3 regions of the Paraglaciecola aquimarina genome follow, and region 3 is predicted to be linked to each of the others. Evidence: predicted binding sites of a transcription regulator. Region 3 holds the regulator's gene; each other region holds the start of a gene.
The links. The regulator sigma-54, encoded in region 3, starts transcription at its own class of promoters, with help from an activator protein. The targets are predictions, from matches to a motif close to GTTGGCACGNNNNTNGNNT.
Positions count from the first base shown of each region.

Region 1: RS130_RS13465 (EF-hand domain-containing protein) is a predicted target of sigma-54. The motif match lies at 1,627-1,645, and genes of this name have one in related genera.
Region 2: RS130_RS13800 (NarK family nitrate/nitrite MFS transporter) is a predicted target of sigma-54. The motif match lies at 1,633-1,651, and genes of this name have one in related genera.

Region 1 covers NZ_JAWDIO010000002.1:2,712,348-2,715,575, forward strand. Annotated here, with positions in the region: gene RS130_RS13455 (ABC transporter ATP-binding protein) at 1-720, shown strand, start outside; gene RS130_RS13460 (tellurite resistance TerB family protein) at 774-1,217, shown strand; gene RS130_RS13465 (EF-hand domain-containing protein) at 1,838-2,083, shown strand; gene RS130_RS13470 (sensor histidine kinase) at 2,147-3,228, shown strand, end outside.
Region 2 covers NZ_JAWDIO010000002.1:2,775,352-2,778,579, forward strand. Annotated here, with positions in the region: partial or broken gene RS130_RS13785 (DUF1428 domain-containing protein) at 1-280, opposite strand, end outside; gene RS130_RS13790 (MarC family protein) at 339-560, opposite strand; gene RS130_RS13795 (MarC family protein) at 599-955, opposite strand; gene RS130_RS13800 (NarK family nitrate/nitrite MFS transporter) at 1,709-3,175, shown strand; gene RS130_RS13805 (bifunctional protein-serine/threonine kinase/phosphatase) at 3,219-3,228, shown strand, end outside.
Region 3 covers NZ_JAWDIO010000002.1:243,563-246,790, reverse strand. Annotated here, with positions in the region: partial or broken gene RS130_RS01860 (PTS sugar transporter subunit IIA) at 1-440, opposite strand, end outside; gene hpf (ribosome hibernation promoting factor) at 462-749, opposite strand; gene RS130_RS01850 (RNA polymerase factor sigma-54) at 775-2,265, opposite strand; gene lptB (LPS export ABC transporter ATP-binding protein) at 2,319-3,044, opposite strand; gene lptA (lipopolysaccharide transport periplasmic protein LptA) at 3,044-3,228, opposite strand, start outside.

The DNA.
Region 1 (3,228 bases), 2.5 Mb from region 3:
AAAGCGCAAAAAAAGCGGGTTGCTGAATTGTTAAGTTTGGTGGGACTAACAGGGTTCGAACAACGTTATCCCCACCAATTGTCGGGCGGTCAACAACAACGTGTTGCTTTGGTACGAGCGATGGCTGACAGCCCAGAACTATTGTTGTTAGACGAGCCTTTTTCGAGTTTAGATAGTGAACTTCGTGAAGGACTCGCTCGTGAATTAAGAGCTATTTTAAAATATGCCAATGCGACCGCTTTGATGGTGACTCACGATCAAGCTGAGGCATTTGCTATGGCGGATGTGATTGGGGTTGTTAATCAAGGGCGATTGTTACAATGGGCAAGTGCTTATGCATTGTATCATAGGCCGGCGGATAGGTTTGTCGCCAACTTTATAGGTGATGGCGTGTTTATGCGGGCTAGAGTGAATAACAATATGCAATTGGTCAGTCATTTAGGGGTTTTTCCGATTGATGCGTCTTTTGGCTTTAATGAAGGTGATGAAGTCGAGTTTCTTGTTCGTCCTGATGACATTGTGCACGATGACAATGCAGCTAATCATGCTCAAGTGATGAACCGATCGTTTCAAGGTGCCCATATGTTGTACGAACTAGCACTACAAGATAGTGCTCAGCAGAGGGTGTTGTGTTTGGCGCCAAGTCACCATGATCATAAAATAGGTGAGAATATTGGGATCAGGTTAGATCTTGAACATATGATTGTATTTTCTGTCTAATGCCACATATTAAATATTTGGTCAGTCGCGATACAATTAAATAGGTGGAATAAATGATTGCCAGTATTCAAAATTGGTTTAAAGAGCAGTTGAAAATAGAAGAACATCATCCCGGGCATACCTTAGAATTGGCCACCGCGGTGCTGTTTTATGAAGTGATGCGGGCCGATAATAAGTTTGAAAATAGCGAGCAAGTGATGTTTCGGCAGCGGTTGGAAAAGCACTTTTCACTTAGCCCTGAACAACTCGACATATTATGTTCAAATACGCAGGAATATGCGGAAAATGCTGTCGACTACCAACAGTTTACACGAGTATTGAATCATACTTACAATGGGCAGCAGAAAGTGCAGATCCTTGATTCATTATGGACCATTGCTTTTTCAGATAAAGTACTGAGTCCGAGTGAAGAATACACCATCCGCAAAATAGCTGATTTATTGTACATTCCTCATACACAATTCATTCAAAGTAAGCTATCAAATAATCTCGAATAGAGTAGGTGTATGCCTTTAGGTACAGTCTAGCCTTCTGATCGTATGGGTTAACCTGAACTCGGGAGAAGTTGGGCCTCTTGATAACGCTCTTTTTGCTTCTATCGGCGTTAGGGTTGCTAGTTATCGCCCGCTAATACGTACTAAAAATCGCCTTGCTATACACCAAAAATCTCGTTACCGAGTAACATTTAGGCGAGGTTAAGTATAGCAGGAGCATATTTTTAAGTGTTTGAATTGTCTGTAAATTTCTATTTCAGATGACGCTCATTATCCTAGTTCAGCTTGACTACATTTATTGTAGATAATGACTGTCTTTCATTGGCTACGTAATGCCAAGCTTTCCAACGGTGATTAACAAGCTATTATCTTGTTTTGTTTCTATGTTATTGAATTTAAATGATAAATAATAGTTGGCACGAAGGATGTAATGGAGCCTTTTGTAATCACATTTACTTGGGTGGTTCTCAAGTTAATACATGGATGGAATGTGGTGAAGGAAGTGTTTCACTGGGATAGCGACAATGGCGTTTGTTGGCATAGTGAAACTTTCCTTGTTCAGTATGCTCATTTGAACACTAGGCAAGGAAGCCGTTTTTAATTTTATGAAAAGGGAAATGTGGATGACAACTTCTAGCATTGCGATAACAGCCATTTTGACAGCGTTTACTAGTTTTTCTAGTCTAGCCGGGGATGATGAAGCATTAATCGATAAGTTTGACCTTGACCAAGATGGTCAAATAAGCATAAAGGAAGCGGTGGCTGAGCCTCAACTATTGGCTGCTTTTGGCAAAATTGATACCGATGGGAATGGTGTTATTACCAAACAAGAGTTAAGCAAAAGTGGTTTTAGACTAATTAGATTTTGAGGTTTAGGCTATTCCACAACAGTGGTAAGCTATTGACTGTAAACTATTTATGATGGAAGTGTTATGCAGTTAAATTCTTTACGACAACTGACTTTTGTTAGCTTTGTCGTAGTGCTTGTACCCTTAGCTGCACTAGTAGGCTATAGCCAATATACTTTGACCAATATCGCCGAAGTTACCTCAAGCGAAGCAGAAAAATCAATCGCTGTTATTAGAACGCTAAATAAAATGGAGCGTTTAGCGTTTGATATAGAAAGGTTAGTCAGGCAATTTACAATCGTTAACAAGCCGACCTTAATGAATTTGATTGCTGAAAACACTAAGCGATTTTCGTCGCAACAACGTGTTATCTGTCAACTGCTAAGTGATCAGCAAAACTGTACAAATTTGACCAGCAGAATAGGCTGGATCAAGCAAGTTACGCCTCAAGTGGACCCTCTATTATTAAATGCTCAGTTGGCCGATTTCTCGCAAAATTTGAATGAGGTTAGTGTGCAAGTGCATGGGTATTTAGATACGCACGTGCAGAAACAGCAAAGTTATGTTCGTTCAGTGCAACAAAATCAATTTTGGTTGACAGGCTTATTGTTGTCTACATCAATTCTGTTGATTTTATTTGGTGCTAGGACGATTTTGAAACCCATAGAAAAAATAGAGCAAGTGATTGGGGCCATCGCTAGGCAGGCGAGTTCTCTACCTATTATTTCCAGCTCTGGGCCTAAAGAGCTGATAGTAGTTGAGCATCAACTGCACAATTTAGCGTCTCGGTTGACGCAACTAGAAAAGCTAAGAACGGCGTTACTACGCCACGCTTCTCACGAATTAAAGACTCCATTGGCAAGTATTAAGGAAGGGTGTTCTTTGCTAACCGAACAAGTTGTTGGCCCCTTGAATGTTGAACAAAAAGAAGTGATGTCATTGTTGAACAGCAGTACCGATAGACTCAATCAACTCATTGTTCAGTTATTGGATTACAACTTATTGTTGCAGCAAGCCAACCCTAAATGGGAATTAGTTGATACTAAGCGTTTGTTTGCTGAGTTTGTTACAGAAAATAGCTTAGCGCTAAAGCAACATGACCATAAACTGGACATGAAGATAGAGGTACAATCCATTCTTACTGATGTACAATTATATCGTCGGAT
Region 2 (3,228 bases), 2.5 Mb from region 3:
GGATGCATTTTGGGATCACCCATTGCTAGCTTCCATCCTGAATCACGTATTTCCTTTGATGGCCAAATTACCCATGAGAATACTACCGTTTCATCGTCTTTTTTTGCACCGCCATAGGCAATGATGTCTGTTCTCCATCAGGTACATCATCACCCCACGTATCGACTACCTTTAACGCACCATACTGCTTTAAAACAGCGGCCATTATCTTAGCGTGTTGAATAAAAAGCGTTTTATTTTCATTCGGTACAGCTGCTACAAACCCATCTATATATGACATTTTCTATCCTTAAATCAGAGTAAGTTGTTCTGGGGGGCGTACAAATGTTGCTCAAAAATTATACGCCTGCACTTACCCATTTTTCAATACCAAGCGCTTCCATTATAAATTCCACCGACAATGCAGCCAAAATCATGCCCATAATTCTGGTCAGAAGGGACGCTCCTCCCATGCCAATTAGTCTAATAATGGCACCAGAAAACAGCAGTAAAATAAGTGTGATAAGGAGAACTGCCAGTACCGTAGCAGATGTGTAAATTTGTTCTTCTATGGTATACACATGATTATCAGTTATTAGAATGACGGCCAGTATTGCACCTATAGTGAAGCCGTGGCTGGGATCGCCAAGGGAAATACTGAAATATCATGTTTGGCTTCAATCTTGTTGTCAGGTGCTCCATTTGAAAAAACCATTTGTAAGCCAAATAGGAAAAGAATAATCCCTCCAGCCACTTGAAATGAAAGCAAACTAATCCCCATAGCACCGAGTAGCAGTTGTCCAACCAGTATTGCTCCAAGCAAAATTAGCGTAGCGTACAGAACTGTTTTATATGCGGTTTTTCGTCGTTCCTTGGCTGAATAGGTGGCAGTGAGACCAGCAAAAAGCGCCATAGTGCCGATTGGATCAATAGTGGCCCATACGATTAAAAAATCATGTAATACTTTATCTATCATTAGGCGATCCTATTTGATTTGCTTAAGGTCAATGAATCATTTCGCCACTCTATTTCATCACTCTATTGAGTTGTTGAATTGAACCATAGCGACGAGTTTTTTGTTTATTGTAGGTGAAAGTAATTAGGCCATACTAACAACCCAAATGATATAGGCTTCGTTGTTATGAAACGTTAATAAGTGTGTACTAATAGATAATTTAGCTTGAAATTTAACGGCTTATCCATTGCAACAAAGAGCGCACGAATGCTGGTTTGCCGAGCATCTGTCGACTGGCAAAATAGTGTGCTGGAAAGGAACGAGCAGGCAAACAAAGTGTGCGTAATTTTTAGGATAAATTTAGTTGTCAATGTGTTTGTGCTACGACCCTATTAGGGAGCTAATTAGCACTGCATCAGTGCGTTGCTGCACTCTTATGGTGGTGAAAATGACAATGTTGATATTTGCTAACTGTCTAAGTGATTGATATTAAGTGTAAAAACGTAGTGGCATTATTTGTGCTTTATTTTGTGCAGTTCAACTCGATGTACACTGGCATTTAATTACAAACAGTTGCAAAACTCGTTCTAACATTTTTATTGAAAAAATTGGTCATAGTTAACACAACGTTGTGTTTAGTATGGACTGGCAATGTAGCCCACAAACCTTTACTTATAGGTAAATGTTTGTGGGTTTTTTTTGGCAAATATATAGGTAGGAATGGCTAGTCAGTTTAGCTTGCGCATTCTAAAAACATAAAAGGCTCTAAATATAATGAGTGTTGAAAAATTTAATTTACTCTCTTTCACTGGCAAGATGAAAACCCTGCATCTTTCTTGGATGGCATTTTTTATTACGTTTGTTGTGTGGTTCAATATGGCCCCGCTAAAAGGGGCAATTGTTGATGGTGTCGGCTTGACCTTAAGTGAATGGAAAACGCTGTTGATTATTAATGTGGCGTTAACCATCCCCGCGCGGGTCATTATTGGCGCATTGACCGATAAGTTTGGACCTAGGTTAGTGTATTCCAGCTTACTGGCTATTTGTTCTATTCCCTGTTTCGCCTTCGCGTTAGCCGACAGTTTTGGCCAATTATTGATCGCCCGTTTTGCGTTAGGGTGTATTGGAGCAGGTTTTGTTGTGGGTATCCGTATGGTAAGTGAGTGGTTTCCTCCAAAGGAACTCGGCACTGCTGAAGGTGTATACGGTGGCTGGGGTAACTTTGGCTCGGCTGCCGCCGCTTTTACTTTACCAACCATAGCATTGATGTTTGGTGGTGAAGATGGGTGGCGTTATGCTGTCGGCATTACAGGCGTAATGAGTTTAGTCTTTAGTTTTGTGTATTATAAAAATACTACCGATACGCCAAAAGGTTCGACGTATTTTCGCCCTAAGAATCTGGGCGGCATGGAAGTGACGAGTGTTGGCGATTTCTACTTATTGTTGATAATGAAAACACCCATGTATTTAGCGTTAGCATTGTTAAACTGGAAACTATCTCCGCAAGGAGTATCGCTGTTAAGTGAAACCGTGGTTCTAGGCGTGTATCTTGGTTTAGCAGCACTTTATATTTACGATTGCTACGCTACCTATAAAGTGAATAAAGACATATTTGTCACGCCGGTGGCAGAAGTACATCGATACTCGTTTAAACAAGTTGCGGTATTAAATATTTTGTATTTTGCGACATTTGGCTCAGAGCTAGCAGTTATTTCAATGTTACCTGCCTTTTTTGCAGAAACATTTGAACTAAGTATGGCAACAGCCGGTTTGTTAGCCGGCATGTACGCATTTATGAATTTAATGTCGCGCCCTGACGGTGGTTTAATATCAGACAAGTTTGGCCGTAAGAAGACCTTACTCATTTTAACGGCGGGTTTGGCAGTAGGGTATTTTTGTTTGAGTCTAATTGATTCAAGTTGGCCAATCTGGTTGGCAGTGCTAGCGGTCATGGCTTGTTCGTTCTTTGTGCAGTCAGGCGAGGGGGCTGTATTTGCGGCAGTACCTCTAATTAAACGTAGGTTGACAGGGCAAATTGCCGGAATGACCGGAGCATATGGTAACGTTGGCGCAGTTGTTTACTTAACTGTTTATTCTCTCGTTGATACCTCTACTTTTTTCTTAGTGATTGCAGGCACCGCGATTTTAGGGTTTATTGCCTTGTTATTTATGAAAGAGCCAAGTGGTACTATGACTGAAGTACGTGAAGATGGTAGTGTAGAACTCATTAACGTTACCTAGTTCTAAGCTAGTTCGGTATCAATAAGATTATGAGAAGTGAGCATTGGAAAAAC
Region 3 (3,228 bases):
GCTCATTACCTCAAATAATTCCTGATTAGTTTTGGCGTCTCGTATTTGTTGCAAGGTGTCTTTGTTGGTTAATTTCTGTGCGATAGCAGATAACGTACCTAAGTGCTCACTTGCCTGTTCTTCTGGTACTAAAATAGCGATGAAAATATCAACAGGAAGGTTGTCTATTGCATCATAGGGAATAGGCGATTCGCTGGTGACGACTATTGCTAAAACGTTTTCAAGGCCTTTTAAGCGGCCATGAGGTAACGCAATACCGTTACCAATACCAGTGCTGCCCATTTTTTCTCTGGACATTAAACTCGCGAGTATTGTGCCTTGATCGATGTTAGTCACAACTTGAATGGCGGTTTGACTGATGAGTTCAAGTATTCTTTTTTACTACTGCCCTGAACTGCACAAAGTGTGCAGTCAGGATGGATAATGCTTTTTAATTCCATTACAGCCTCTAATGCTTGGTGTTAATGGCGTTTGACTTTTTCCTTATGTTTAATCACTTGACGATCAAGTTTATCGATTAAACCATCTATTGCTGCATACATATCTGAGTGCTCAGATGTTGCAAACACCTCTGATCCGCTGAGGTGAACGGTAGCTTCGGCTTTTTGATTCAGCTTCTCTACATTTAATATAACGTGCACATTATTAATGTGTTCAAAATGTCGCTCTAACTTAGTGAATTTAGTGTCTACATAGTTTCTTAAAGAATCTGTAATATCTACGTGATGACCAGTAAGGTTAATTTGCATATTGCCTATTCCTTCTAAATTTCGCCTACAACAGGCTTTTACGTTGGTTAGATGGGGGGATCAACAATGATTCCCGGTACTTTGCTATTGTCCGCCGTGCCACTTTAATACCTTGGTCGGCCAACAATTGAGCAATTTTACTGTCGCTTAGTGGTTTGCTAGGCTTTTCAGCAGCGACTAGTTTTTTGATCAATGCCCTTATGGCAGTTGATGAGCATTCTCCGCCTGCGTCTGTGGCTACATGGCTAGAGAAAAAATACTTAAGTTCAAAAATGCCTCGAGGTGTATGCATGTACTTCTGGGTGGTAACCCTTGAAATAGTTGACTCATGCATATCTACCATTTCCGCTACATCGTTTAACACCATTGGTTTCATCATTTCCGGGCCGTGCTCAAAAAAGCCCATTTGTTGCTGCACTATACAATTAGACACTTTAAGTAGCGTTTCGTTGCGGCTTTCCACACTTTTTATAAACCACTTAGCTTCTTGTAGATGAGATCGAATAAATTGGCCATCAGAACTGTTTTTAACGTTCTTGCTCATGGCTGCGTATTGTTGATTAACATTTAGTTTGGGCAGGCTGTCTGGGTTTAACTCTACGGCCCAGCGACCATTCTTTTTACTCACCGATACGTCTGGAATGACATATTCTGGCTCACCGGTTACAACCGCTGTGCCCGGGCGTGGATTTAAGGTTTGCAACAAGCGCATGGCTTCACGTAGTTCATCTTCTTTCAATCGAGTTTTACGCATGAGCGTACGATAGTCTTTACTACCAATTAGATCACAATAGTCGGTGATCAGCATTTTGGCTTCTTCAAGCCAAGGGGTGTCGGCAGCAAATTGCTTAAGCTGAATCAATAAACACTCTTGCGCGCTTCTGGCGCCAGAGCCAATAGGATCGAGCATTTGAATACGTTTTAGAACAACTTCTACTTCATCCAGTTCAATTTCTTCGTCATCCATACTCGCCAGTACTTCTTCAGTACTAATGGTTAGATAGCCGCCTTCATCGATCGAATCTATTATGGCTACGGCAATGGCTTGGTCTGTGTCACTGAAATGGGTTAGGCGTACTTGCCAAAGCAGATGATCTTGAATATTGTCGGTGGTTTCACCTTGGAATACTTGGTCGTCGTCCATTGCTGGGCCTGAGCTACTAGAGGTAGACGGGGCCGGTGCCGATGATGCGCTTAAATATTCATCCCAGGTACTGTCTAAAGGCAAATCTTCAGGAATATCATTGTTTTGTAAGGCATCACCAGACTCTATATTATCGACATTAACTTCCGCCGTGTCATTCGCACCATTTGCGTCATGATTGGTTTCTAATGCCTTGTCACCACCTGTATTATCTACTTGTTCATCAACTTCAAGCAGAGGGTTAGAATCAAGTGCTTCTTGTATCTCTGTTTGCAGGTCAAGTGTAGACAATTGCAGAAGCTTAATTGCTTGCTGCAACTGTGGTGTCATTGTGAGTTGTTGGCTAAATTTTAATTGTAAAGAGGGTTTCATTTACTTCTTATACTTATTTCTGTTGATATCAGCCGAGCTAATCGAAGGCCTAACTATAGCCTGAATTGCTCACCCAGGTATACATCTCTTACACGTTGATCACTTAAAACTTCTTCGGCAGTACCCGATGCTATCAGTTCACCATGGCTAACAATGTAAGCTTTTTCACATACGTCTAGCGTTTCCCGTACATTATGATCAGTAATTAATACACCAATTCCTCGATCACGCAAATGTTGAATGATTTTTTTTATGTCGTTTACTGAAATAGGGTCAACACCGGCGAAAGGTTCATCTAGTAAAATAAACTCAGGATCAGCTGCTAAAGCGCGAGCAATTTCTACTCGTCGGCGTTCACCACCAGACAAACTCATACCTAAGCTGTTGCGAATATGGTTGATATTAAACTCGTCGAGTAATGAATCGGCTTGTTGCTCTCTTTGTTCTTTAGATAGTTCCTTGCGCGTTTGCAATATCGCCATCAAGTTTTGATAAACCGTGAGTTTTCGGAATATAGAAGCTTCTTGAGGTAAATAACCAATGCCTTGGCGCGCACGAACATGCATCGGCTCTAACGTCAGTGCCTGTTGATCGATATAAATTTCACCTTTGTCTAGAGGAACTAGACCCACGATCATATAAAAAGTGGTCGTTTTGCCTGCGCCATTTGGACCCAATAAACCTACTATTTGTCCAGTTGAAACTTCTAGGCTGACATCCCGTACAACTTGCCGAGATTTATAAGATTTAGCTAAATGTGTGGCTTTTAATTGGGCCATTAAGGTTGTGATTCCTGTTGTTTGGCGGCGTTACTTTCAGAAGTAGATTCAGGTTGGAATATCGTGATAACACGGCCACTTTCTTGATTGTTACCTTGAGCGATAATTTGTTCAAGCTCCATATTAAACAATATTGAATTTCCTTTTACGCTGCTCGAGTTTTGCTCGATTAGTGCATCACCAT